DNA from 2 places in the Flavitalea antarctica genome. Region 2 is predicted to be linked to the other one. Evidence: riboswitches for the same ligand, from Rfam matches in the RefSeq annotation. Region 2 holds a riboswitch; the other holds the start of a gene.

Region 1 (14,976 bases), on a different contig from region 2:
CCTGAATTTTTACCAAAGGGAAAGAAAGAATATTATCTGAGGAACCAGCAGAACCACAATGGTATCACTTATCGCCAGTTAACGGCGTTTGAGATTGAGATGCTTGTGAGAAACCGTAACACCTCAGATAACTGGAACTTTATTCTTGTTTCAGATGCATTCAATCCTGAGCTTGTTCAGAACTGCAAATTTTACGGGCTTGTGAGAATAGGCAAACTTGAACCTTATTATCTCGAGTTTCATAATCTCAAAAGGCCGGTGGGACTATACAATTCCACCATCATCAGTTGTGACTTCGGAGACAATGTTGTGGTTGACAATGTGAACTATCTGTCACATTATATCATTGGTAGTGATGTGATGATCGTTAACGTAAGCGAAATTGCAACTACCGACAAAGCGAAGTTTGGTAACGGGATCCTGAAAGATGGAGAAGACGAAAATATAAGGATCTGGTTACAGGTATGTAACGAAAACGGGGGAAGGCAGATCATTCCGTTTGATGGCATGTTGCCGGGGGATGCCTATCTCTGGACGCGGAACCGTGACAATGAACTTCTGCAACAAAAATTTAAGGAGTTCACTCAAAAAACAATGGATAGCCGCCGTGGTTATTATGGCACTATTGGCGACAGAACCGTTATAAAAAACTGCAGGATATTAAAGGATGTTAAGATCGGCACTGATGCCTATATCAAAGGCGCAAATAAAATAAAAAATGTAACCATCAACTCATCGGCTGACGCCAAATCCCAGATTGGTGAAGGTTGCGAATTAGTTAATGGGATTGTTGATTTTGGCTGCCGGATCTTCTATGGGGTAAAGGCCGTTCGCTTTTATATTGCTTCGCATTCACAGCTAAAATATGGAGCCCGGCTTATTAACTCTTACCTCGGGGATAATTCAACCATTTCATGCTGCGAGGTATTGAATTCACTAATATTTCCATCACACGAACAGCATCACAATAATTCTTTTTTATGTGCCGCGCTGGTGGAGGGACAAAGTAATATCGCCGCGGGTGCAACCGTAGGCTCTAATCACAATTCAAGAAGCCCGGATGGTGAAATACAGGCTGCACGTGGTTTCTGGCCGGGATTATGTGTTAGTTTGAAGCACAACTCGAAGTTTGCTTCTTATACTATCCTTGCCAAAGGTGATTACCCTGCTGAACTCAATATCACTATCCCGTTTTCTTTGGTCAGCAATGATGTTACCAACGACGTGCTGGTGGTAATGCCTGGTTACTGGTTCATGTACAATATGTATGCGCTCGCCCGCAACAGCTGGAAGTATGTGGACAGGGATAGCCGCATCAATAAAAAACAATTACTGGAATTTAATTTCCTTGCACCTGACACGATCAATGAGATCCTGCGGTCCCTGGTGTTGTTAGAAAGACTCACCGCTGAAGCCTATTTCAAAAAAATAAACGATAACAAAAAATACAGTCACGAAGAACTTATACGGATCGGAAAGGATCTGCTCAACAGTCATAATGAGATCCTGAATGACCTGGAGATCACGACCACTGAGTTTGAAAATACGGGGCGTCCTACCTTACTCGTCAAGGTACCATCAGCCTACCTGCTATTTAAAGAACTGGTTTCCTACTATGCGGTTCAGCAATTAAATGATTTCGTAGAAAAGGAAAAAATTACCTCTACTGCCAGCCTTCTCGAAAAGTTGCCTGCGAGGGCAAGTCTCACCAACTGGAAAAATATTGGAGGCCAGCTTATACAGGAAGCCGCAGTGGAAAAATTGTTACACCAGATAACAAGTAACCGGGTCAAAGGCTGGGATGATATCCATGCATTTTACCAGGCACATGCAGATGCCTATCAACATGACAAATTAGTTCATGCTATGGCCGCGGTAAAACAGGTAACCGGCACGAACCTGAAAAAAATAAGTGACAGTTGCCTGAAGCTAATGTTCCAGCAAAGTATCACGACCCGCGAGTGGATGGTAAAAGGTATTTATGACTCCAGGGCGAAGGATTATATGAATCCGTTCAGGCAAATGGTTTATGAAAGTAACGCCGAGATGGATGCTGTTGTTGGGAAGCTTGGGGACAATTCATTCATCAATAAGGAAATCGCAGAGTTGAAAAACTACAAAGCCATCATAACCAACAGGCTTAAAAAACTTCATCTCACATAACGTTTGCAGGAAACTTCATCGCACCTTATAGAAAAAATCACCAAAACCCAGTACCGCATACTACGAAGCCTTAATCACTAATCTCACTGCGTTTTGGTGACTTATTTACTGGCAAGCTCTAAACATCATATCACTTACCATACCACAGGTCATTTTTGCTTCATTACTTTTATGACAACCGTGTTACCATTATTATCCCGAAGGTGAACGAAAAGAGTCGTGCCGCTGGCCACCGGTAAATATAACGGCAGCAATGATTTTCCTTGTTTTACTTCTATCTTTCCCTTGTAGATTAAACGCCCGGAAATATCGACAATCACGAGGAAGTAGAGTTCATTTACAGGCACTTGAAAATCTATTTTCAATACGGATGTGGAAAGAAACGCCCTGGCATTTCGCGAATCCAGGGAATTTCTCCAAATCCCCCACCCGGACCCGACCCTGATTATTTTGCTTATGGACTGGCTACTGTCATGTTTAACCATAACCACCCGGTAAAAAAGCGGGATGTTTCGGGGTGACATGTGGGAATCATCTACCACATCTGTATATTGATTAACCCTAGAACCGTTTCTGGCCCGAACCACATCGCGGGTGATGAATGACGAGCCATTCGTGGATTTTTCGACTTTGTAATAGGCTACTGATTCACTGTCTGTGATCCATTCCAATCTTATCATTCGCCCGAAAAAAGCGACGCTGAAACTTTTCCATATAATTGGCAGCGCATTCTCAGTTGTTGTATTGCTCGCGAGTGTATAGAATATGGGCTGCGTGCCTGCCCATGTTTGCATATTACTACTTACGGAACCGTTAGAGCCGGCAGTTCCTGTTGTGGCCGAGTTTCCACCGTCCTGCCAGGACTGACCATCCAGCCAGGCCACGCGTAGGTCACTCAGATCTGTCACGCCTCCGCTGTTTACGTGATCAAATGAAAGCTCCACCCTGGCAGCCGCCCCAGGGCCGGCTCCGGAGATGCTCCAATGCTCAAGTCCTGAAATATGAGCTATGCCGGCTCCAAGGTCAGGGCTAAGCATCCTGGGATCGGAGCGCATATATTCAGCGACAAAATCCCCGGTAGCTTCATGGAGTTTAACCCATCTGCGGGTGGCGTTTTTCCCGACGGGGAATTGAAATGAGGCCTTGACCAGGCCTTTTTTGCTTATTTTGCCGTTCACAAAACAATTATCCGATGCCCCATCAATATCGAGCTGACAGGAGGATTGCAATATAACCAGGTGATCATTGGTACTAAGGATACCGTTTTTCAGTATCAGCTTGTATGGCAACGATAAGTCGTGTGTCAGCCTCGCTCCTGCCAGATTATTGATTTCCAATGAAACTTCGTTCGTTATATTTCCTGCAATACCCAGCTCTTGCAGCTGATTTCCCTTCAATATTATTTCAGGCTGTGATGTTCCGGATTCGGTGGTTATTGCGGCAGCAGACTGGTGAAAATTTCCGCCCAGTTCCATGATGAGCTTTCGTGCCGTGGAGGCAAGATTCAGTATCCCGCCATTATGAAGGAGGTCGCCTCCAATCAGCAATCTCCCTTCCAGGTTGAGGCTGAGGTTCACACCCGGCATGATCAGGCAATGGGATCGTATCGTAAGACCGTTAGTACCTGTGCCGGTATAATTTATCAGGCCAGTGGGTCCCGGGCTCAACCGGAGTTTTCCGAAAACCTGGCCGCTGAGCGAAATGGTGCTTGAGGCGACCGGGATGCTGAACTCAAATTCACCTTGCTCGGTCCCCGGTGCCCTTGACAGGGATCTGACGGTTTCGGCATGGCTCCTGGGAGTACGATGGACATACCTGCCCCCGTTGTTGATACGGATGGAATCCGTTACTTCTATAGTTGAACCAGAAGATGCGCCCGACTCATTGATGAATACGGCACCGGGATCCAGCACCAATCCATATACACTACCCGAACAACTTAATGCAGGACTTTCCAGGTTGGTTGAAGCAATAACGAGGGTAATAATATTTGATCCCGATGGGGTTATGCGAAGAGATCTGATTACAATAGCGCCCGCACCGGATCCAAGGTTGACGGTGTAAGCAGAATTGATTAAGCTGTTATCGAAAACCAGGTCGTCGGAAGGACCCGGCAGCGAGTTAGATGACCAGTTGAGGGGATTTTGCCACAACCCATCATTTGCCTCCCCGTCCCATCGCAATTCTGCGGACCACCCGGGGCACCAGGCAAGCATAAATATTAATGAGTGCAAAGCACTAACAAAAAACTTCACATAAACTCCCGATTTCCCTCGCCACATATTCGCCAGCATTTGAAGCAAGCTAGCATATTGATCCAACCACTCAAGGGGGCAAAGACCGCTTCAACACCGTAAAATTCTTCAATAAACGCCAAAAAAAACCCTCCCGGATAAAGGGAGGGTCTATATATCAGGAAATGATATTGCTTACTTTACTGCAGGGCTATCTGGCTTTACAGCTGAAGTATCAGCTCTCAGGGCTGAAGTATCAGGTGTAATCGTAGTAGTGTCTGGCGCAGCCTGAAGTGTAGAACTTGTATCAGTTGTTGTTTCGTCAGTGTTTGCGCTGTCGGTGCACGATGCCATAATTGATGTAATAGCGATAATTGCGAGAAATTTTTTCATCTGAATATTATTTTGATTAAAGTTTGCGCAAATCTAACAACAAATTTTTACTAAAAGCGTTCCAGAGGCTTTAATTCAAATATTTTGTTAAAAGAGATGCATTTAAATGATGTTTTTGGTCGCCCGATCACATATAATGATTTCGACCAATCTATTTTTTCAAAAACCGTGCCTGTAACTGCCGAATACTGTTTAATCCTTTAAACAAGCCTGCCTTTTATTTCTTCCGGAAAAATAACCGGATCGGGACACCGGTAAAATTGAAATTTTTTCTCAGCTGATTCTCGAGATAGTTTTTATACGACTCCTTTACATCATCGGGAAAATTGCAGAAAAATGCAAACGAAGGAACATTGGTGGGAAGCTGGGTTACATATTTGATCTTCACCGGGTTACCTCTCACTACCGGCGGATGATAGGCCTCAATGGCCTTTAGCATGACGTCGTTTAATTTTGAAGTCTGGACCTTGCGTTTCTTATTTTCATAGACTTCCAGGGCAAGTTCAATGGCTTTGTAAATACGGGTCTTGTCTTTCGCAGAGACAAACAAAATTGGCACATCCGTAAATGGCGCTATTCGTTTTTTAAGTTCCGCTTCATAATCGCGGGCCGTATTTGTCTCTTTTTCCATCAGATCCCACTTATTCACCAACACAACCACACCCTTACCTTTTTTGGCTGCCAGGCCGAAGATGTTGAGATCCTGGGCCGCAATACCCTTTTCGGCATCCAGTACCATCAGGCAGATATCCGCTTCGTCCATTGCCTTTACTGCACGGATCACCGAGTAAAATTCCAGGTCCTCATGCACTTTTGACTTACGCCGTATTCCCGCGGTATCAATCAGGATGAAGTCCTTCTGGAAAAGATTATAGTGTGTGTGGATCGTGTCCCGGGTAGTGCCTGCAATATCACTTACGATGGTCCGCTCCTGGCCAACGAGTGCATTCAGTAGTGAAGACTTGCCAACATTAGGCTGACCCATTATAGCAAACTTTGGTAAAGCATCCAGATCAAGCGTATCTGACGATTGTTCTTCTGTGATCAGGTCGGCCAGGGCATCGAGTAATTCACCCGTACCTGTTCCGCTCATCGAAGAAAGAAAATAGATATGCTCGAAACCCAGTGAATAAAACTCCGACGCTTCCATGAGGCGCTCGTGATTATCCACCTTGTTGACGACCAATAATACCGGTTTAGAGGATTTTCTGAGAATTTCTGCCATGGAGCTATCCATTTCGGTGATACCGGTAGAGGCATCAACCATAAACAGGATTGCATTCGCTTCTTCCACGGCAATGTGAACCTGCTTGCGGATCTCTCTCTCGAAAACATCTTCGCTCCGCGCCACAAATCCGCCGGTGTCAATGATATTGAAATTTTTTCCGTTCCAATCCGCAACTCCATACTGACGATCCCGGGTTACCCCGCTGAAATTGTCCACGATTGCTTTGCGCTGCTCCAGCAAACGGTTAAAAAAAGTACTTTTCCCAACGTTCGGCCTTCCGACCACTGCTACTGTAAAACCCATTCTGTAATTGTTATATGGTGAAATTCAGTTGTACTGGATTCACCGGTATTAAAATGTTGCCTGCGTTACTCTCCCACCATTCTATTGTCCGCCTAACACGGTCCTGTCTTTTGTCGCAGGCGTACTAATTATCGGTATCCATATTCTTTTAGCATGAAATCATTGTCCCGCCATTTCGGCTTTACTTTCACAAAAAGTTCGAGGAAAACCTTTTGCCCCAGGAACTGCTCAATATCTTTCCGCGCTTCGGTTCCCAGCTGCCTGATCATTTTTCCGCCTTCACCAAGTAGAATGCCTTTCTGGGTATCCCGTTGAACAATGATATCTGCCGAAATTTTGATCAGCGTCGATTTTTCCGTAAATTCTTTTACTGCCACTGTTGTATGGTAGGGAATCTCATCCTTGAACAGGTTGAAGATCTTCTCCCTAACCATTTCTCCTACAAAAAACTTTGTGGGAAGATCTGTCATCTCATCTCCTTCAAAAAACGGTTCTCCTACCGGCAGATACTTGAGCATTACCTTCACCAGTTCTGCCTGCTGAACACCGGCAAGCGCGGAAATGGCAATGATCTCTTTGCAGTATTTTTTTTCACTGAAGAACTTTCCCGTTTGTTCGATCTTCTCAGGTTTTGCTTTGTCGATCTTATTGAGCACCACAATCGCCGGTACCTTTAGTTTCAACGCCTCAAATATCGTATTCGCCTCTTCGGGATCTTCGTTCACATCTACGATCAGTAAAGCAAGGTCAGCGTCTTCGAGTGCATTTCTCACCGCATGCATCATCTTCTCATGCAGTTTGTATTTCGGTTCAATGATACCCGGGGTATCAGAAATAATAACCTGGTAGTCGTTGCCGGTAAGTATGCCTTTGATCCGGTGACGGGTTGTCTGGACCTTGGACGAGACAATGGCTAACTTCTCACCAATCATTGCATTGAGAAAAGTGCTTTTGCCTGCATTAGGCTTACCAAAAATGTTTACAAAACCTGACTTCAAAATCTGAATTATTGGTGTAAAGATAATTTAAAGGCCGGTGCCGATAAACTAAATCGATGAACGGGTTTCCACACGCGGAGAAGGCAAGAACGGGATGCTACAAATAAAAAAAGGCTCCTTAGAGCCTTGATTTTGTTGCGAAGGGAGGGATCGAACCTCCGACCTTCGGGTTATGAGCCCGACGAGCTACCGCTGCTCTACTTCGCGATGTGGGTTGCAAATGTATACCGTTTCATCATCGAAACCAAAAATGATTGCATCTTTTAAGATAAAATCCAATCATTTCTGGTTTCTTTAACTTGTTATCCTTTTTTGGAGATACTGCTCGAACCACTGGATTTAATATCCCTGATCACCCCCGTACCTTTATAATATACCCCGCTTGCACCGGAAGCACGCGCACTTAGTTCTTTGTTGACAGTAATCTTTATATCCGATGCACCACTGGCCTCAGCCGTACAAATATCGGTCTCCAGTTCATAGCCTTTAAGATCACTTGCGCCATTGGCATCAACTTTCAATGAAACCACTCTGCCGGTGATGTTGGCATCTGATGCACCATTAAGTTTCAGGTCGAGCGACTTGAAGTCCACGCTTCCCCTGAAATCACTCGCCCCGTTCATCTGAATACGCACATCTCCACCAGTCATTCTTCCCGCGATCACCACATCAGAAGCCCCGGAAGCTTCGAGGTTCACGAGATCCTTCACCGAAACATATGCTTTCAACTTACGGTTTCCCATTTTAAATCCGTCACCGGTATTTTCGTAATAGATCCTTAAAACACCGTCCTGCACAGACGTCTTTATATGATTGCGCCAGGCAACTTTGTCAGCGCTCACCGCAACGGCTTCTTCATCTCCCTGGGATAAATAAAGGTCAATGGCGTTTGATACTTTGATGGAATTGAACCCGGTTAATGGCCTGACCTCAACGTTTGGATCATTTATCTGTTGAGCCTGCGCGGACAAAACAAGCAGAGAAAGCGCTAATATGGACAGTATCTTTTTCATGATGATAAATTATTGCTGTTAGAAAGTTTTGAGAGGGTCGGATGGGCGGCGTTATCAGCTTTTTTTCTGAATACTTCCACCGCTGCCGGTTTTTATGTTCCTGATAACCCCGGTGCCTTTGTACGAGATTGAACCACCACTGCTGGCTTCTGCCGAGAGTTCTTTGTTTACAGTAAGATGTATAAGACCACCGCTGCTGATATCCGCTTCTGCACTATCCGCCGTCAGATTATAGCCATTGAACACGCTGCCACTGCTGCCTTCTACTTTCAACATACCGGCGACTCCGGAGATATCTGCAACTGATCCGCTGCTTTGATCAACAACGATGCGGTTGGATTTTACTTCACCCTTGAAAGATGCTCCGCTTGAAGCATCAATTCCAAGCTCGGGTGAACTCAGGCTACCATCGATTTTTACCGAAGCACCGGAAGTGATATGGATGTCATCAATCTTTATCGCCGAAACATAGGCTTTCAGTCTTTTGTTCCCATCATTTTTTTTCCAGACATTATTATCATAACTGATCTTCAAAACACCGTTTTCTACCACTGTCCTTATGTTTTTACGATGTTCTTCACTGACTGCACTAACCGCCAGCGCTTCCTCATTACCCTGTACCAGCATAAGCTCTATGCCGCTTGACACTTTGATAGCATGGAAGTCTTTTGCAGGTCTCACCTCAGCATTCGCGTCCTTGATAGATGTTTGTGCATGGGCCGAGATCGTCAAAAGAAATCCGAATAACAAAAAACTGATTGATTTCATATGTTTAAAATATTAGGTGGCAATTAATTTTAATGAACCTTCATAAAGTAGCGGCTACGGTCAAAATGTTTCAAAAAAGCCTGATTTTCGATATATATGTGTGTGACGGAAATCAGCACTTAAATGTTACAAGAGAAAAAAAAATTGTTGTTATCTTTGCCGCCGTTCCGCCTTTGGCGAACATTTCTCAGATTCCTCGGGGTGCTTTGCGGTTAAAACCGGCAAGGCTGAGATAATACCCGTAGAACCTGGTCAGGGTAATGCCTGCGCAGGGAAGGTAGCTTTTTAGTATTCACACCTACTTTTCTTTTCCGCAGCATTTCCTTCAAATCAATTTTAGTCCCGTAATACAGATCGCTCCTGCAAATGGATCCTGTAGTACGGGACACCATTTAAACTTAATGGACGATGAAAAAATTGTTTTTGGGGATTTGCTACCTGATGATTTCCCACACTGTGACCTCCCAGCAAATACGCGGGAGAGTAACAGATGCCGCCACCGGCACCGCAGTAGCAGCGGCGACAGTAGAATTGGAAGACGTGTCAACCACGCTCACCAACGATTCGGGTTATTTTTATTTCAGGAACACTGGCCGGAACAACCCTTTGCTACGGGTCAGTAGCCTGGGATACCGCAGTGTTGAACAAAAGATTACCGGTAACGAGCAGGACCTTGTAGTGTCCTTGCAAAGATTCAACCTCATGATGCAGCCTGTCGAGGTCAGGGCCACCCGGGCAGGTGACAAGGCCCCATTCACCAAGACCAATTTGTCTAAAAAAGACATTGAAAAACTGAATTTCGCGCAGGATATCCCCTTTATTCTCAACCAGACGCCGTCTGTCGTTACCAATTCGGACGCAGGAAATGGTGTTGGCTATACCGGGATCCGGATCCGCGGATCGGATGCGACCCGGATCAATATGACGATCAATGGTATCCCTTACAATGATGCCGAATCACAGGGACTGTTTTTTGTTAACCTTCCTGACTTCGCTTCATCCATCAACAACGTGCAGATACAACGCGGGGTTGGAACTTCATCAAACGGAGCCGGTGCATTTGGCGCAACCATGAACTTCAGTACAAATGAGATCAACACGGCGCCTTATGCCGAGATCAATAATAGTGTGGGTTCGTTCAACACATGGAAACATACCGTGAAAGCAGGCAGCGGTATCATCGCTGATCATTTTACGATTGATGCCAGGCTTTCGAAAATCACCAGTGATGGGTTCGTTGACAGGGCAAGCAGTGATCTCAGTTCCTTTTACATATCCGGTGCCTACCTGTCCAAAAAATCATCCCTCAGGCTCAATGTTTTTTCCGGTAAAGAAAAAACCTACCAGGCATGGAACGGGATACCGGAAAGTTACCTCGATTCAAACAGGACCTATAATTCATCCGGCACTGAGAAACCCGGTGTTCCTTATGATAACGAAACAGACAATTATCAGCAGGACCATTACCAGTTACTCTTTAATCACCAGTTTAACCCGATGCTAAGTTTCAACACTGCTTTTTTTCTATCCAACGGTAAAGGCTATTATGAAAACTACCGGGCCGGCGAAGCTTATGAAGATTATGGCCTGCCGGCGGTTATCAACGGCAGCGATACAAGCTACGAGACCGACCTTGTGCGGCAGCTGTGGCTGGACAACAGTTATTACGGACAGGTGCTCTCCTTACAATATAAAAGCGGCCGATCCGAGTTAACCGCAGGCGGCGGCTGGAACCGCTACGATGGTAATCATTTTGGCATAGTACCCTGGGCAGCAGCAGGTTTTCCTGTTCAGCACAAATGGTATGACCTGGATGCCTATAAGACTGACGTTAATGTATATGCGAAGTATCAGTATAATGTAATGCCGGGGTTGCAGCTCTTCGGGGACATCCAGTATCGAAGGGTCCTGTACAATATCGGTGGCTTCCGTAACAACCCCGATCTGTTGGTCAGGAACATTTATGACTTTGTTAATCCAAAGCTTGGGTTATCGTATGCCAAAAACAATTACCAGGTTTATGCTTCCTATGCAATGGGAAATAAAGAACCCAACCGCGATGATTTTGAAGCCAGTCTCTCCCAGCAACCAAATCCTGAACGCATGCACGATTTCGAATTGGGGATAGAAAAAAGAGAAGGACAATACAGCTGGGGAATGGTCCTTTATTATATGCTCTACAAAAATCAACTTGTACAAACCGGTAAGATCAACGATGTAGGCGTACAAACAAGAACAAATATTCCGGATAGTTACAGGATGGGTGTTGAGCTCCAGGGAAAAGCCGCTTTCACAAACTGGTTGAGTATATCGGGGAACCTTACCCTGAGCAGGAACAGGATCAACAATTTCACTGAATATATTGATGACTATGATGCAGGCGGCCAGAAAGTAGTGAATCATGGAGAAACTGATATCTCCTTTTCACCCGCCATAACAGGTTTTGCGGGGGTAACCTTATTACCGGTGCGAAATCTTGAACTGAATTTGTTCAGCAAATATGTGAGTCGTCAGTTCCTTGACAACACTTCAACAAAGTCAAGGAGTATTGATGATTATTTCGTGCAGGATGTCCGCGTTTCCTACAGCCTTCGCCGTTTGCTCGCAAAAGAGATAAATCTGAGCGCACAGGTCTATAACATCTTCAACCGCAAATACGAATCAAACGGCTATACTTTCAGTTATTACTATGATGGTTCCCTGACCACCGAAAACTATTACTACCCGATGGCCGGGACCAACTTCATGATGAGTTTAAATATCAGGTTGTGATCGATTGGCACTGGTAAATATTAAGGCTGCATGAGTAGCCTTCAGAGGAGCGGGTTGGAAATTCTTTCCCGCTCCTAATTCATTCCCTGCCATGCCAGCATTCCGCCAACCAGGTTTTTCGTGTTTTTGAATCCCATAGATTCCAGGATCATGCAAGCCTGCCCGCTCCTTGCCCCACTTCTGCAATAACAAATTACTTCCTCATCCTTCAGGTCATCCAGTTCAGGCACATCCATCGACCGGATTTTTCCAAGCGGGATAAGTTTACCGCCAATATTAAATTCTGCATTTTCCGAAGGTTCACGCACGTCAACCAGGTGAAGCTTATCGCCCGCATCCAATCTTTTCCTGACTTCTTCTACTGTGATATTTTCCATGATTTGATTTTTTATCTGATATACTAAAATAACAAGTTCCAGGGCTGCGGATCATATTAATACATTACGCCGGAAGAATCAACCGGCCTTTCAGGTTTTTTAACGCCAAGAAAAACATCTATTGACTGTCCCTGCCTGATCCGGATAACCCTGTTATCAGCCGTCATCTTTTCCGGGCGTTGAAGATAAACATATGAGTTCGCCGAGTCAACTACATCACGATCAAAAATCGATGCTCCGATAGCGAGCCCGTTTCCTTCGAGTAAGGCCCTGGCCTGCTCATACGTCAATCCAACAAGGTCAGGTACTGCAAATTCATCCTGTCCGAGACCTGAGCCAAGAACCAGGGTAATCTTGCTTCCCATCGAGATCTTGGAACCTGGCTTAATCGAATTGCCATTATATAATTGATCAAGCACCGCATTTTTGGCGAAATCATGCCTGTATATCGTGTCTTCCAGCTGCAGTCCGTATTGTTTAAGTGCCACTTCTGCGCTGCGGAAGGTCATACTCATAAAATTCGGCATGTCGATAACCGGTGGTACGGAACGATTGATGGTAAGATAAACGGTACGGTTCACTTTAACCACTGCATCGGCATCAGGAAACTGCCGGACAACCGAATTCGCCCTGGCAGTGTCAACAAAAACCGAATCCTGGATCTCTACATCAAATCCCCGTTCTTCAAGCAGCTTTGTGGCTTCTGCCAGATCCTTGCCATTGACAGAAGGGATAGTAAGAATTTTCCCGTGTTTAGTGAGCACATCGAGATAGTTGAGAAAAAGGAACAGGACCAGGAAAACAAGCACAAGACTGATCAGAATGTGAACCCATAATGGCTTGCTGCTGATAAATTTAAACACAGGCTGAAAATATTTTATCTGTTTGTAATTAAGATCATGAAAATAATCAGGATTTCCGACTCAACGCATCTTCGATCAGGGCAGAGTAAAAATCCTTGAGTGTCCAGCCTAAAACCTTCACCTGCTGAGGTATGATACTTGCTTCACTTTGCCCCGGTACAGTGTTGATTTCCAACATAAACGGTTCCGATTTTTGCTCGTCATAAATAAAGTCGATCCGCACTACTCCGCGACAGTTAAGTACTTCATAAACTTTTTTAGCGGTGCTCCGGATCTGTTCGGTCATCGCTTCAGGGATCTGTGCCGGCGTGATCTCTTCGCTTTTACCTTCGTACTTGGCCTCGAAATCAAAAAATTCCTTCTGCGTTTTTACTTCAGTAATCGGAAGGACAATGATCTCTTTGGTCGTTTTGAAAACCCCAACGGTAAATTCGCGCCCGCTTATGAATTCTTCAATAAGGATCTGTTCATCTTCCCTGAAAGCTTTTTCCAGCGCCGCGGGGAGATCTTCAGCTTTACTTACTTTACTCATCCCAATACTTGAGCCGCCGCTGTTTGGCTTTACAAAAACAGGTAGTTTCAGTTGTGCCAGGATCACCTCAGGGGTAACCGGTGTATGCTTAAACAGGTGGAGCGATTTTGCCACATTCACACCCGCAAATCCTGCAACGGCTACGGTATATCTTTTATTCATGGTAAGCGCCGAGGTAGCTGCATCGCAGGAAGTATATGGCAGTCCCATCAGGTCGAGGTAACCCTGTAAACGGCCATCCTCCCCTGGTGTTCCATGAATGCCAATCAACACCGCATCAAAACGTATGTGCCTGCCATCTGTTACCAGTGAAAAATCATCTTTATTCACTGCTGTCTTTGTTCCATCAGGCGTTTCGTACCACCATCCCTTTGGAGTAACGTCAATTTTGTAAACATTGTATTTGTCGAGGTCAAGATTCTTTTCGATGGTGACCGCACTTTTGTAAGAGATCACCGATTCAGTTGAGTAACCTCCGGTCACGAAGGCAATGCTTGGCTTTGTGTTAGTCATTTGACAAAAATAACAAAGGTGAAGGAACATTTTCCCTTCACCTTTTTACGACGGGAAATATCACCCGTCAGCTGGAGTAGTTTTTACACTACATTCACTATTGTGAAACCTGAAGTTAAGAATTTTTATATATGAAGCCTTTCTTTTTTTTGCAAAAGCTCCTCTACGGTTTCCACATACATTTCATCCGGAACACAACAGTCTACCGGGCATACGGCAGCACATTGTGGTTCCTCATGGAAACCCTGGCACTCGGTGCATTTGTTAGGCGTAATATAGTAAGTGTCTACGCTCACAGGTGCATGCCGCTGGTCGGCATCCACAACAACACCATCGAGCAACGTAAACTTTCCCTTGATACTTGTTCCGTCTGAAATGGCCCACTCTACCCCGCCTTCATAGATCGCATTGTTCGGACATTCAGGCTCACAGGCGCCGCAGTTTATACATTCGTCTGTAATTTTTATCGCCATGCTTTTTATAAATTTTTAGAATTGATTGCAGTTACTTTGCAACACAAATATAAGGTTTGATGGATTTACAACAACGGTTAAATTTATTGGTGGAGATGGGCGGATATATCTCAGCGGCCCCGGATTCATGGCTCGCTGCGAAAGAAAAAGCTTACCGTGAGAATGGCTGGTTCATACCTGAATTTGTAGATCTGAGTACAAGTAATATCGTCACAGAATTTCTGGATCGTGACAAGCTGGTAAAACTCGCGGCCAGTTATAAGATCCCTGACACACCGAATAAAATCCGCAACGTCGGTATGATCATGGCAGGCAATATTCCGCTGGTTGGATTTCATGACTTCCT
Region 2 (14,976 bases):
ACCAAGGGATGGATTCCAGTGAGATATAAACATACCCCCCCCAGGCATAACCATTAAAGGTTTTTGTAAGCTGCACCAAGTCACGTGTCCATCAAGCAACCGAGCAGCCCGTTATAGGTCAGGAGATTTTTTTCAGCTCTGAGGCAGCAGTTCTTTAACTTTGAGATAATTCTCACAGTTTGCAACGCGTGAATGTTTAATTCGCATCGATGAAATTTAAGAAATGGCTTGAGAATTTCTTGTATCGCGGTAGAATTAAATCGAAGCATTTCCTTCTACCAGGGCAGCTGCCCTTCTTTTTGCATTAATTTCTGTTAGTTAGCGGTCGATCAAAGCAGCTACGGCTAATATTGTTGATAAGATGAAAGATAAAATAAGTGGATTCAAAGGGGATACCTCCCCGGATAAATAGTCTTGAATAATAGATGCTGCCAATCGATGGCTTAAAGACAGGATAGGAGTGGAAGAACCATGAAATCAAGACAGACTTCTCACCCAATGCCACAATCTTTAAACATTCATAAATTAATGTTATCCTTTTGTCCTGCCCATCGTATAAGCGAATCACCATTTGTTTATTATTTCCTCGATTCTCCAATATCTTTCTGTATATAATGCCCAGGACACTTTTCACGGTTAATGTAACACTTTCAATTCTATTCACTATAATTACCCAGCTTCGTTACTCGTTCTAATTTTTTAGCTGGCTCTCTGGAAAAAATCAAATCTTATTGCTGATGTAAATTTTTTTGTAAATTAAAGCCTAATGCCGCTCTAAGTATGGATTTTTGGAAGGTTTTTGGTGACCCGATAATAGCATTCTTTTTTTCCCTGACTACTTTCATTATTAGCTTAATCGTGGGTCATATCTACTATGTCAAAGGTAAAACGGCCGGTGCAAAAGATTCGGAAATTTACAAACAACAACTTGAAAAGGCCAATGTCTCCCTAGCGATGGTTCAGAAAAAGTTAAATGATAGTTCCGCCCATTTAAAAGATTTAATTTCGTCGAGTCACCAAAATGCGGCAACAGTAACTTGGCTTAAGCAGGTATTGTCTATAATGAAAAATGGCGAAAATCCCACAGAACTCGAGGTAGTTGATACATTTATGGAACTGTTGCAATTTAATAGAGTCGAGGACGCTAAAAAGTACGCAGATGGAAAGAAATCAGTAATAACTACTACAGCGCTGCAGCAGTTTATTGAAGCCATGATTTGTGCCATATCCAATTTACCCGAAAAAGCGATAACATCATTTCAAAAGTGCGCAAATGCATTGCCGGAGAATTTGCGGTATACTGCTTTTATCAATGCTGGTACGCTTTATCATTCTTACAAGGCTAATCCGTCTCAAGCAATTAGTTACTATAAAAAAGCTGAAAACCTCTCGCCGAATGATGTGAGGGCCGTGTTAGCTCAAGTTTCGGCTTATCTTGAATTGGGAGAACGTGAGTCTGCGCGAGAAAAAATGAACAGGGCGTTGCGTATAGATCCAGATCACCCCAAAACATTTGAAATGTTGGTTATGTTTCACCTCTATACTGGTGATTTTGATAAAGCCATTTCTGTTGGGGCTGATTCTATTCGATGGGGCGCAGATCCCGACACTGTTAATGCCTTAATGGGTGATGCTTATTTGGCTAAAGAAGATTTTAACAACGGACTCGAACGCTATTTGCTAGTCTCATCAAAAAGTCTAAGCTTTAAGAAGGTATTGGATAGCATAATTCTCTGCCATCTTGAATTAAGCAATTTTCATTTTGCAGAAAAGGAATGTCTACGTTACATGAAAATATTTTCAGATCATCAACCTATTGCAGACAAATATATTTCTATCTTGTCTGAAACCGGGCGAGATGCACAAGCAATTAAATTTGCAGAAAGCCTCACGCCTTACCATGACGTTGCTGCAAACTATTCGGTTTTATCAAATTTGGGCAATTGTTACTTTAATATTGGCGATTTTTCAAAAGCTAAAACATGTTTTGACTTTTCTCTCTTAGGATATGAAAATAACTATACTGCCTTGCTTGGATTAGTCAGGTACTGGAATCACTCACCAGAGGCTAACCATAATAAAGCCCTCCAGATTCTAATCGACCTAGAAGAAAATGGATACGGACATGAAAAAGACGTTTTATATAATCTAGGTTTTACCTATTTTATGCTGAAAGATTTTACAAAGAGTCTTGAGTATTTAAATGAGTCCGTGAATAGATACCCAAATTTTAACGAATCAATTCAGTTACGAAAACGAGTTGTCGAACATAGTCAAATTGAATACGGCCGTATTTCTTCAATAATTCGTCACAGTCCTAAAAACGATTCGACAAGTGAGTGAAAAAGCATCAGTTGTGAATGTTAATTTATGGCGAAAAACAAAATAGTCGGACCACTAAAAGTATACTTACATAATTGCACGAGAATTGACCATTTATGGGATGAACGCTTCTCTAACTCAAGATTCGATAGGTTTGAATAATTATAAGTGATAAGATCTAGACGCTCTATTAAAGAGCATGATTATGTAAACTTTTGTTTCAAATTCTAAGCTTACCCTCGGAGGTTTAAACATTTTTCACCAAGGTATATACATTCGTTCATTTCTTTAACGCGAACAAATTGAATAGCCCAGACATCTAGGGTATTCGGATCTTGCTAAAGTCACGTTTAAAAAGTATCTCACCATTTCGCTCAATATAGTCGCCCGATATAATTCATAAGATTAAAACCATTCTTCCCACAGACTCGCTTCGTCCCTTCCTTTTTTCTGAGAATATTATGTTTCCTTTGAGGAAATCAACGCGCAGAATATCAAAAAGATACTTTTTATAGTACCGCCTAAAGTGCACTTGCTTGATATAACAGGACCCGCACATATTTATTATGAAGCAAAAGAATATAATGCGGAGATTGAACTTCATTTTATCTGCTTCGATGAAGTGGCGGAAGTCGAAAGTAGTGCAGGCTTGTTTTTTTCCAGGCTAACTTGTTTTGACCAATTCGAGTTATCAGCAACCGATTTTGTTTTTGTACCAGGGCTGGATTATAGCCAAATTCTGGATAATCATTTTCACCTGAAATTTAGTCCCTTTTTGAATTGGTTAAAACGGCAATATGCTGGCGGAACTAAGATTTGTTCTGTTTGTACGGGTGCATTTATACTGGCAGAAGCAGGTTTATTTAATGGTAAAAACTGTACCACCCATTGGAAATACTTCTCAAGATTTTCATTAAAATATCCCCAAGCAAATTTAAAGAGAGACCGTTTATTTGTTGTAGAAGATCATATTTATTCAAGTGCCGGCGTTTCTTCGGGAATCGATTTGGCTCTTTATATCCTGGAAGAACAGTTCGGGACTAAGTTAGCTATAGACGTTGCTAAAGAAGTGGTAGTTTATCTAAGAAGGGGCGAATCTGATCCGCAGTTGAGTATTTTTCTTCAATACAGAAATCATCTTGACACACGCATTCATGACGCACAGGATTTTATGCTTCGAAATATATCACACAATTGCACCTTAGAGGTTACAGCAAACCATGTAAATATGAGTATGCGGAACCTGACGCGAAATTTCAAAAAAACCACGGGCATCACGGTTGGTTATTACCTCGAAAAACTAAGAGTAGAACGGGCTGTACAGTTGCTGGCAGATGGCAACAAAATGTTGTCTGTAAGTTTAGATTGTGGATTTAAGAGCCCTAATCAGTTAAGAGCGCTTTTAAAAAAACACCTCCAGGTTTTGCCTGTTGAGCTATCCGACATATCCTGAGTTTGTCCTGATGTGGCGCTAATCTGTCCTTCCCGATCAGACGGCGTTTATTAGTTTTGGGTTCATCAAACAATCAATCATGAAAACAGTTTTGATTCTGCTTGTAAGTCTTTTACACTTCCAGGCACATGCGCAATCTTCCGTTAAACAATCAAGTCCTGATTACATTTGTCCGCCATGCAATAGAGAATGTGATAGCCTGACATTTAATAAAGCCGGAATCTGTACACAGTGCGGGATGAAGTTAGTCTTACATAATGATTCGACAGAACCGACTCCGCCAATCAGAAAAAAAATAGCTTTTTATTTACAAGATGGAGTAGAAGTACTTGATTTTGCCGGACCTATGGAGGTTTTCTCATACGCCGGGTATGAGGTTTTTACCGTTTCGAAAACAAAAAAAGTAAAATCTCAAGGCATTTTGAATATAGTGCCTGACTATACATTAACTGATGCTCCTGAAGCCGGTGTTCTCGCGTTTTTCGGTGGAAATTCTGGCGTAGCCTCTAAAGATCCTGATGTGATCAATTGGATAAAATCCCGAAAAGAAGTTGAGTATTATTTTTCAGTATGTACAGGAGCTTTTATACTTGCCGAGGCCGGACTGCTGAAAGGCAAAACTGCCACTACTTTTCACGATGCACTGGATGGCCTGGAGAAAGGTTATCCGGATACAAAAGTTTTAAGAAACACCCGCTTTGTTGATAATGGCAAAGTGATAACGACTGCCGGAATTTCTGCGGGAATTGATGGAGCATTGCATTTAGTTACAAAGCTTGATGGCCTTAATGCAGCCAGGAAAGCAGCCTGGTACATGGAATATGATAAATGGGTGCCTGGTGAAGGATTGATTTTATCAGCTGATAACCCCTATAGGGATTTCACGGACGCTCACCTCCAGGCATATCAGGGAGTGTACGAATTCAAGGATAATAAACAGATCCAATTAAAAATAAACGCAAGAGATAAGACACTTTATGCAACGGATAATGATCGGAAAACGCCGATCTTTTTCATCGAAGAAAACCTGTTCATGACTCCAAATGACGATGAGATTCTTTTTGCAAGAGATCTCAATAATAGAGTCGTTGGCTTTAAACTGAAAGAAGACAAAGGAAGATTATATCAGAGAATCAGGCGCTGAAAGAGTCTAACCTGTTCTGAATGTAGTTGTGGTTATTTTGTCGTAGACCCAGTTAAAAATTGGAACACTAGATAAAACTATTATATTGCATGGTACTTGCACGGGGTGCTTTTAATTGATATTAAAGGCTGAGATAATACCCGACACAACCTGATACGGATAATACCGGCGGAGGGAATGCATTGGCCAGCATAATTCACTTTGTTGTTTTATAAAGCCTTGTTCCCTGCACTTATTATCCTTGCAGGGAACAAGGCTTTACTTTTTAAAACAAGATTATGCAACTGGCAAAAAAACAATTTGACCACGTAACTAAAGACCTGCGCAACTGGCAGGGCCGTAAGGAATGGTTCTTCAACCGCGATTACACTGACACGTATGAGCAATGGTATGAAGGCAGGTATAAGAGGGCAGAAATATGGCAAAAGAAAGTGATAGCTCAATTGCTGAAGAAAGACGCAAGGGTTGCAGAACTATTGGAATTTGGCTGTGGCACTACTCGTTTTACGCGGTGGTGGCAGGAAATCGGAATTGAGGCCACAGGTGCAGACATTTCCCCTTTTATGCTGGGACAGGCAGTGCATTTGTTTGACGGCGACCTGGTAAATGCTGATTCACACCACATGCCTTTTAAAGATCAGAGCTTCGACGCGGTCGCCTTTATCACCACATTCGAATACTATAAAGATCCTGTGCAGGTTATACTGGAAGCCGCCAGGGTGGCCAGGCATGGCATCGCATTTGGCATGATGAACCGCAATTCTCCAAAGTTCCTCAGGCGCCGGGTGCAACAGGCATTTGGTAAAAATCCGTTTTATATAACGGCTACTTTTTATACGCCTCAACTGTTGATCCGCCAGATAGAAAAAGCGCTTAAGGGAAGAGAATACAGGCTGGAGTGGACCTGCACCGGTTTGCCTGAATGGTTTCCCGTTCAGCAATGGAGTATCCCCATTGGAGATTTCTTTGGATTGTATGTAAAATTTAATGTTGATAAATAGAGGATCATGTTTTTATCCGGCAAGATAGAGAACGGCGCTTTAGATACACTCGTGCTTGCGCATTGCGGTCATCATCGCAGCGAAATGTTGACGGGCCCGGGTTTAGGAGTAGACGTGGCTGTGATCGATCTGGGTAGCGACCAGGCTCTTGCCATAACAAGCGATCCTTTGTCGCTGATCCCTTCGCTGGGTTTACAGGAGTCCGCCTGGTTGTCCGTTCACCTGATGTCAAATGATATGGCAACAACAGGCTTTGCGCCGATGTATGTCCAGATGGTACTGAACCTGCCTGTTACGTTGACCAAAAAGGACTTTACAATCTACTGGGACCATATTCATAAATACTGCAGTGAGATCGGGGTGACCATTACCGGTGGACACACCGGCGGGATCGAAGGCCAGAACTCGACGATATCCGGTGGAGGAACCATGTACTTAACTGCGCCAAAAAAGAAAATACGCGTTAGCAGCAATGCAAAGGCCGGCAACCAGATTATTGTCACTAAGGAATGCGGCTTGTCGTCGGCGGCTATCCTGGCCATGAGCTTCCCGGAGATTGTAAAAAACACCCTGGGTAAACAGGTTTATGAAGATGGGCACAACCTGTTTTATGAGACGTCTTCCCTAAAAGACGGATTGATTGCAGCGGATGTGGTGAATCCATCGCTGGAAGTGACAGCTATGCATGATGTAACAGAAGGAGGTGTACTGGGTGCCGTGTATGAAATGGCGATAGCTTCCGGTAACGGTGTTCGTATCTATAATGACAAGCTGCCGGTGAGTAACACTGCTGCAAAGATCCTTGATCTCTTTAAACTCGATCCCCGGTTTTGCATCGGCGCAGGTGCAATGATCATTGCTGCTGAAAAAGAATTTGCCGGCAATGTAGTGGATAGGTTGAGCCAACACGATATAAGAGCCACCGTGATAGGGGAGTTTACTAATAAGGAAGATGGTTACCAGTTAGTGAAGGAAGGCATTAATACGCCATTGCCTTTTTTTAGCAGGGACCCATATTGGGCCGCATTTTTCAACGCGTATAAAATGGGATGGAAATGAACCACATGTCAATAGCAACCGGGGGAGTGTACCTGGTTGTTAATCCTTCTTTACCGGAACAAGCGCTTATGAATAAACTGAAGTCATCGCTTGATGGTGGAATCAGTCTTGTTCAGATCTGGAACAGGTGGGAGTTATTTGCCCGCAGAACAGAACTCATATACAAGATCTGCGCAGTTTGTTCAGCATATGACGTGCCGGTATTGATCAACGAAGATTGGCAACTACTTCAGGAACTTCCGGAAATTGATGGAATTCACCTGGATAAAATCACCCTCGATATCCACTCGATGAAACAAATGATCAACCGCCCGTTTATCACGGGTATCACCTGCGGCAATGACACCAGCGTTGTAGAATGGGCGATTGAAAACCGGCTTGACTATATTTCTTTCTGTTCGATGTTTCCTTCCGGTTCCGCTGGCGCCTGTGAAACAGTCACTCCTGCAATTATCAATAAAACGAAGAACATGACTGAGATACCCATTTTTATCTCGGGTGGAGTTACGCCTGAAAACCTGTTAATGCTTGCACACACAATTAGATTTGATGGCGTGGCGGTAATAGGTGGCATCTTAAGTAGTGATGACCCACAGCAAGCGACCAAAGCGTATAAAGAAGCTCTCAGGAAAATTAAAGAAAATCACCACAAATGAAATTGAAAACCATAAAAAAGCTATGCTGTCCTTTTGATAAGCACGATCTCTTATTAGAAGTGTTTATCCAGGATGCCAGCCAGGATATTCTCGAAGGTATCCTCACTTGTGACACTTGCAAAAGAAAATATCCAATTGTTTATGGAGTGCCGATCATGACACCCGATGAATACCGTGAAGTTGGGTTGGAACAAACCCTGCTCGGCAATGGTAATGTTTAATTGAAATCCCAGTTCATAAGCTATTTCTGCAACCGTTAAATGTGATGTTGACAGATCCTTCCCATCTCAGCATTTCGAGGATTACAGTCTGCGTTGAATTGGCCGCGTACCTTGCTAAAAAGCTTTTAAGTCTGTTTCGTTGCCTGGTTTATTCAACAGTTGTTGCAATGTTGCAAGATGTTTGGTATATACTTCCCGTGGCGAAGCATTTTGTTTGATACAAATGGAAGCCGCCTTGCCTACTACTTCTCCCATCATTCCGCAGGTCTTCATTACTCTTACCGGGCCCAGGCCTGATTTTGTTACGCTGATACATCTGCCTGCCATAAACAGGTTGTTGATATTCCGGCTATACAATGTTCTGTATGGAGCCCAATACTCACCGCCATACTCATATTCAGCTCCACGGGTATAGTCGGCTACAAAGGCATTTCCCTCAAAACCTTCTTCATATTCTTTTTTTGGGGAATGAAGATCAACGTGCCAGGAACAGGGAAATGACGCATCCGGATACTTTCGTTGTTGTTTAAAGTCTCCGGCATCAAGTACTATATCGCCCATCAAACGACGCGATTCGCGTTTTCCAGCTATAAACGCTACCCAACCAAGCCTGTGCCTCGGATACATCTTATCGACATTTTTTAAAACGTCCCAGGCACCATACATGGCTCTGAAATTATGGTAGCGTATAAGTTCAATATCATTTACCTGATCTTTATCAAACCCACTTTCCCAGTACCACTTATTTGCAAATGCCTCAAGCCCCTCTTTTCCAAAAGTCTTTGTGCCTTTTCTGCCCGGGAAAGGTTTATCTGACAAATCTAAAGCCCATGGGCAACGAGGGAAAGGCTGGTCATAATCTCCCATTTCACATTGCATAGCCAATGCACTTTTGTCTTTGCACTCACATGCCAGTACTTCTTCCTTGTTGGAGGCATCCAGTATATTAAAAAGATTAGTGCTTCCCATTAAATTTTCCACCTTGTATTCATAGTCCGCACCAGCCTTGTAGCCGATGGTAGCGTCGCCGGTGCAGTCTGCAAACAATGTTCCATTCAACCTCTTTTGCATTGCGGTACGGGTGCTTTGAATGACTACAGCTTTTATTGATTGTCCTTCAGTTTCGACCTTTATAACCCTGTGATTGATAAAGAGTGTTATGTTAGGTTCCGCTTTAACTTTCCGAAGCTTAAGTTCATCATCATAATAGTTTGCAGCCACGCCATTTAATACCTGTCCCGCTTCTTTTTTTATTGGGGGTAAAATTTCATTAACAATGTCGCCGATATGTGGGTATAGGCTTTTATTTGTATGACCCTCTGGCCATACACGTACCTCGGAACTACCATTTCCTCCAAGCACCGGTCTATCTTGCACAAGGGCAACCTTGATTCCATTCCGGGCGGCCGAAATGGCGGCACAGGTTCCTGCTAAACCACCACCGGAAACAATAAGATCAAACTTTCCTCCTTCTCCTGGCTGTTCGGGAAGGCCAAGAAGCTTGCGCCGGAACTTTGTTAAGGAGGCAATATCATTTGTTGGCTTAAAATCACCATCCTTGCAAAATAAGATGGCCTCGCAGCGACCTTCAAAACCAGTTAAATCGTGCAGCGCCAGGGAAGCCTTTTTGCCAACCTTTATAATGCCACCATCATGCCAATGCCAGGTTGCACTTTTAGTTCCAAAGATCTCCTTGAGTGCCACACCATCTACCAAAAGCTGAAATTTGCCGGGAGCACCAGGTGCCTTCCACGGTGCTACCCAGTCGCGGGTACGAACCCAAACGCGATAATTACCTTCGGAGGGAAATTCAATATTTGTTGTTGCATCTATAACTGGTATTCCCAACCCATGAGCCAATAAATAGGGCGATCCCATTTGCTCCATCGATTGTTGATCTAATTCCCACCCACCAAGGTCAGCAAACTGTTCTGCTTCGATAAAAACATATTCACCTGCGGCTTTCTTTTTATCAGTACTGGCTAATCCCGGCATACTGCCTGCTAACAAGGCTAAGCTTGTGTTGCCAATCAGTCCAACAAATTGTCTTCTTTTCATCTTGCAAAAATTAATTATCAGGTGTATAATGATCTGGGTTTGCACCTTTAGCAAACTCCATTTGGTGTTTACCTGGTCACGAAAAAGTGTATCAACTAAAAAAATAAAAATCAATCCACCTATCTCTTTTTCATCCGGGTATAACTAAAGATATAGTGAAGAAGGTAATAATATTACGGGAGCTTACCCGATCAATTAATTTTACCTATCGAAAACGATTCCGCAATCATTTCCGATACTTGGACGTTTTCAGCATCATTGTGTTGAAACCGTGCAGCAAATAGCAAAACTAATGACCCGGTTTTAAAGTATCATTTGAACTATCAGGTTGCTAAATGTATAAATATTGATTTAGATTCGAACCCACGAAACGCTTTCATATGAACATTTGCCTATCGCAAATACTTGCGAAATCGTTTTCGATAGGTAATTAAAGTTTACCCCATGCCAAGAGTTGTTTGCCCGAGATGTTTAAAAGCCGAGACTATTCAAAGGTCTGGTATAGTTCGTAACAAGCAACGATTCTGTTGTAAGGACCGTAATTATCATTTCACGCTACATCACGAAAGCATCAAAACGAAAAAGAAGCCGAAAGTAAATACAGGTACCCAGACATCACTGTCAGATATTGCAAAAGCGATCGGAGTTTCGGTTTCTACTGTATCAAGAGCGTTAAACGATCACCCAGACATTAGCGAGAAAACCAAGGCCGCAGTCAAGAAAATAGCCCTTGAATTAGCATATGAGCCAAATGCATTAGCACTCAGCCTTGTGACCAGGTCTACTCATACGCTGGGTGTAATTATTCCAAATTTGCAGACTACTTTTTTTGCAACCATGTTAAGCGGCATTCAACGTGTAGCTTCACAAGCTGGTTTCCGTATTGCAATCAGTCAGTCAGATGATCTTCATCAAACAGAAGTAGCGAATGTGCAGGCATTGATGAATAATATGATTGACGGGCTTTTGTTCTGCCATTCGCTTGAGACCTCAACATTTGACCATATAAACGTTCAATTAAAAAAAAGGGACATCCCCATTGTTCAGTTTTACAGGGTAACGATGGAAGTTGAAACGCCGCGCGTTTTTTGCGAGGATGAAGAAGGTGCTTTCCAGGTAACAGCACATTTGCTTGAAAAAGGATGCAGACAAATCGGCCTGTTGCTTGGTCCGCCACATTTGATGATTTCAAAAAAGAGGTTGAAGGGATATAAGAAGGCTCTGAAGAAATTTAACGTGCCATTTAATGCGCGGCTAATCTCTAATGTTGATTTTAGCATGGCTCAAGTCTCCGTCGCCGTTGACGCATGGCTAAAAGACCCTGTTCCGGTTGACGCAATATTTTCAATTTCGGATAAAAGTGCAGTGCAAGTAATTCAATACCTAAAAAAACAACAAATCAAAGTGCCGGATACTGTTTGTGTTGCCGGATTTGGCAATGAATATACCGGAGAAATAATTGAACCACAACTCACCACTTTTGACGTTCGGACTTCGATGATCGGAGAAGCGGCCGCCAGGCTTTTACTGGAAAAGATCATTGGACAAAACAAAAGTTGCGAAAACGTTACAGTAAAAGGTACTTTGATCGTGCGGGATTCTTCAAAAAAACCACCCCCTGTTGGAAGCTAATGCCGGTTGTTTCTAAATTGTTTTTATTCCTACTTTTTACAGTAACTACCGGGTGTGGTCTCCTTGGAACGGTGGATATTTTGGAATGAATCCGCAAGTGGGTCCGGCAAATTTAATTTCCGTATATCCAAACTTCACGTGGACCCCCAAAAACAAACTGAGGCTTACAATGGATGTGCTAATCTACTGGCGCTACTCTACAGAGGCTGGTATTTATGCCCCAGGTGGTTCGTTCCGGTTGTCGGGATCCGATTCGAAAAAAAGATACATTGGTACAGCATACATTATGACTCTTACATGGAACATAAATAATTTTTCTGAACTATAACATCGGTGTACAATATTTTAAAACAGGAAGTTTTATCAATGAAGTAGTAGCCCTACATCAAAATGGCTTTTTTGTAGGCTCGGTATTAGGGTTTAATTTTTAACAGTGTTGTGCCTTACTGGTAAGGATAAACGTATGTTCGTCAATGGTGATATTCGCAAAGATATAGGAAAGGGAGGCGATGAAGTGGTTTTTACAATGAACAGGACTGGCAGTAAATCAAGATCAAAAAAATCACTAATTTAGCCAGTCAATTTATGCTCATGCATCCACTTCATGCTTATCTCAAAACCTATGCTTCAACTTCAATCACAGATGAAGACTTTCAATTTATCGAAAGCCATTTTACCAACAAAAAAATAAGGAAAAGACAATACTTTTTAGAAGAAGGTGGGATATGTAAATACTTTGCTTTTATCATCAAAGGAGCTATGCGTAAATATTATTTAGATGACCAGGGGAAAGAACATGTGGTAGACCTTTATGTTGAGCATTGGTGGGCAGGTGACCGTGAAAGTTATGTTATGTTAACACCCAGTATTTATTACATAGAAGCTTGGGAAGATTGTGAATTGATGCTCATTACAAATGAAAATAAAATAAAATTGTGTAGTCAATTACCTTCCTTTAATGAGTTCTTACTAAGGCTTGACGAAAAAAATAATATTGCAACACAAAAAAGAATAACCTCTGCCATCAGCTCTTCTGCTAAAGTTCGTTATGATGATTTCGCAAATTCCTATCCTGAATTTCTACAGCGCTTTCCTCAACATGTTATTGCCTCTTACCTGGGAATTTCAAAGGAAACGCTGAGCCGTGTTCGTAGCCAGGTTTCTTAACCCAGGCTGCCTTGGCTACATATTGTCATCCTTAAGGGCGTTACATTTTATATCTGTTGACATTTGTCAACATTTTTTTTTGTCATTTATCATCGTTTCCGGCATCGGATTCCATGCAACTTTGTGGGATTAAGCATTTAAAATTAAAAACGATGTCAAAAAATCCACCCACAGGGCTTGCCGGTCTTCTTCGTCCTGAAGATAGTATAGTTGTACTAATCGACCACCAACCTTTTCAGGTTGCTAATTTACATAGCCATGAACCCACTATGATTATTAACAACACAATAGGGCTTGCTAAAGCTACAAAAGTATTTAAGGTGCCAACTATTCTTACTACTGTTACCGAAGAACGGGGAGGCTATATCATTAAAGGTATTCAGGATGTATTCCCGGAACAAAAACCGATTAACAGAACATTCATCAATACCTGGCAAGATCCTGCAGTTACTGATATAGTAAAGGAAAGCGGTCGTAAGCAATTGATATTAGCAGGCTTATGGACAGAAGTTTGTGTTGCGATGCCTGCAATTCAGGCTATGGGAGAGGGTTATGACGTATTTGTTGTTACAGATGCTTGTGGTAGTGTAAGTCCTGAGGCCCATGATATGGCTGTTCGTAGAATGGTTCAGGTAGGTATCGTGCCAATCAATTGGTTAGCTGTAGTTTCAGAATGGCAACGTGATTGGGCTCGTCTGGAAACAGCAACTCAATTGGGTCCTGTTTTGTTTGATCATGGTGGCGGAAGCGGTGTTGCTTTAGCCTGGGAATGGCAGTTACTTGCTACAACGCCTCCAAAACAGTAATGGTAATCAGGTATACTTAATACAGAAAGTATTAAACCAAAGACTGTCTTCGGTTTTTGAAAGTCTTTGGTATCTCCTTTCAACCAATCTGCTACATAAAATATATTTATGAATACTGATTTAGTTCTTTTAATGGAACAAAATTTAATTCAGGTCTGGAGTGAAAGAGACGCTTCCAATAGAATGAAATCCATACATGCCATCTATGCTGCTGAAAGCACACTATACCATGTAGGACATCAGACCACAGGGTATGCCGCTATCAATGAAAGCGTAAATAATGTTCTGGCTAATGTGCCTCATGAGTTTAACTTTTTTCAATTAAAGCCAGTGGTTATCAATAACAATGCAGGCAGGCTGATTTGGGGACTGGGGCCTGCTGTAGATTCAATTGTTGCAACAGGGATGGATATTGCTGTCTTTGAAGACGGGAAAATAAAATCATTATATGTATTCCTGGATTAATTTAAAATTGAAGAGATGAAAAAGAAAACCAGTTTTTCAACAAAAGGGCATAGAGCCGATATAGGAAACCTGACAATTTATAGAATATTAGCGAATAGATATGCCGATGCTGTTGGACCATTTGTGTTTTTAGATCACGTCACGCAACAAACCAGGGCGTCTTCTATGAAAAGGGGGACTGGTGCACATCCACATCGTGGCATAGCTACCTTGAGTTACATCATAGAAGGCGAAGCTGAGCATTTTGATAGTGCAGGAAATTATGCGAAAGTCCGTTCCGGTGGAATTCAGTGGATGAAAGCCGGAAATGGGATTATTCATGATGAAACGCTGAACATTGATTCTAAAACAGGAAGTAATTATATCCATGGGTTTCAATTCTGGATTAATCTCCCTTCAAAGAATAAAGTTGAAAAGCCAGAATACCTGGCAGTTCAAAGTACTGATGTACCACAAAAAAAAATATTAAATGATCGTGGTTGGATAAAAGTAATAGTTGGTAATTACGAAGAATTGAATGCTATAATACCAAATTATTCTAACCAATTTATATATCATATTCAACTTCAGCCGGGCAAGAGCTTCACTATTTTTTTTGATGAACTGGTAGAGGTTGCTGCATTCTTGCCGGGGAATAATGCGACGATTAATGAGGTTGAATTCCATGCAGGCGAGTTCATAGAATTTGACAGAAATGCCGGGGACATAGTGATCGAAAATAAACTGCAGGAAGTTACGGACATCTTTCTATTTGGAGGAGAAACTTATAAAGAGCCTATTGTGGCTGAAGGCCCATTTGTAATGAACAGTTCTGCTGAAATAGCAGAGGCTTACCGGGACTTTCATGCCGGTAAATACGGGAGAATCAGTTATCAATCAGGTGAATCAACAAATTAAAAATAAAAAAATGAACAAAAAGACTGTAGTGATCACAGGAACCAACAGTGGATTTGGATGGCTTACGGCCCAGAGTGTAGCCGCATCAGGGCATA

The links. A riboswitch is a leader RNA that binds a small molecule or an ion and turns the genes downstream of it on or off. The one in region 2 is predicted to bind thiamine pyrophosphate.
Region 1: it holds a riboswitch for thiamine pyrophosphate, as region 2 does, so the genes downstream of both, ACX0G7_RS14030 (TonB-dependent receptor) here and ACX0G7_RS19970 (class I SAM-dependent methyltransferase) in region 2, are expected to answer to the same signal.

What each region holds. Positions count from the first base shown of each region.
Region 1 is NZ_JBTLQG010000013.1:87,091-102,066, reverse strand. It holds gene ACX0G7_RS14070 (DUF4954 family protein) at 1-2,163, shown strand, start outside; gene ACX0G7_RS14065 (hypothetical protein) at 2,313-4,445, opposite strand; gene ACX0G7_RS14060 (hypothetical protein) at 4,593-4,790, opposite strand; gene der (ribosome biogenesis GTPase Der) at 5,008-6,321, opposite strand; gene era (GTPase Era) at 6,450-7,319, opposite strand; tRNA gene ACX0G7_RS14045 (tRNA-Met) at 7,455-7,526, opposite strand; gene ACX0G7_RS14040 (head GIN domain-containing protein) at 7,622-8,332, opposite strand; gene ACX0G7_RS14035 (head GIN domain-containing protein) at 8,387-9,100, opposite strand; TPP riboswitch at 9,288-9,392, shown strand; gene ACX0G7_RS14030 (TonB-dependent receptor) at 9,509-11,872, shown strand; gene ACX0G7_RS14025 (rhodanese-like domain-containing protein) at 11,947-12,249, opposite strand; gene ACX0G7_RS14020 (PASTA domain-containing protein) at 12,306-13,112, opposite strand; gene ACX0G7_RS14015 (D-alanine--D-alanine ligase) at 13,159-14,157, opposite strand; gene ACX0G7_RS14010 (4Fe-4S dicluster domain-containing protein) at 14,283-14,630, opposite strand; gene ACX0G7_RS14005 (acyl-CoA reductase) at 14,690-14,976, shown strand, end outside.
Region 2 is NZ_JBTLQG010000027.1:41,313-56,288, reverse strand. It holds gene ACX0G7_RS19985 (tetratricopeptide repeat protein) at 781-2,343, shown strand; gene ACX0G7_RS19980 (GlxA family transcriptional regulator) at 2,801-3,775, shown strand; gene ACX0G7_RS19975 (DJ-1/PfpI family protein) at 4,014-4,919, shown strand; TPP riboswitch at 5,011-5,114, shown strand; gene ACX0G7_RS19970 (class I SAM-dependent methyltransferase) at 5,198-5,920, shown strand; gene ACX0G7_RS19965 (AIR synthase family protein) at 5,927-6,979, shown strand; gene ACX0G7_RS19960 (thiamine phosphate synthase) at 6,976-7,635, shown strand; gene ACX0G7_RS19955 (Trm112 family protein) at 7,632-7,856, shown strand; gene ACX0G7_RS19950 (FAD-dependent oxidoreductase) at 7,971-9,914, opposite strand; gene ACX0G7_RS19945 (LacI family DNA-binding transcriptional regulator) at 10,359-11,546, shown strand; gene ACX0G7_RS19940 (alginate export family protein) at 11,599-11,874, shown strand; gene ACX0G7_RS19935 (Crp/Fnr family transcriptional regulator) at 12,138-12,713, shown strand; gene ACX0G7_RS19930 (hydrolase) at 12,866-13,519, shown strand; gene ACX0G7_RS19925 (nuclear transport factor 2 family protein) at 13,628-13,984, shown strand; gene ACX0G7_RS19920 (pirin family protein) at 14,000-14,881, shown strand; gene ACX0G7_RS19915 (SDR family oxidoreductase) at 14,892-14,976, shown strand, end outside.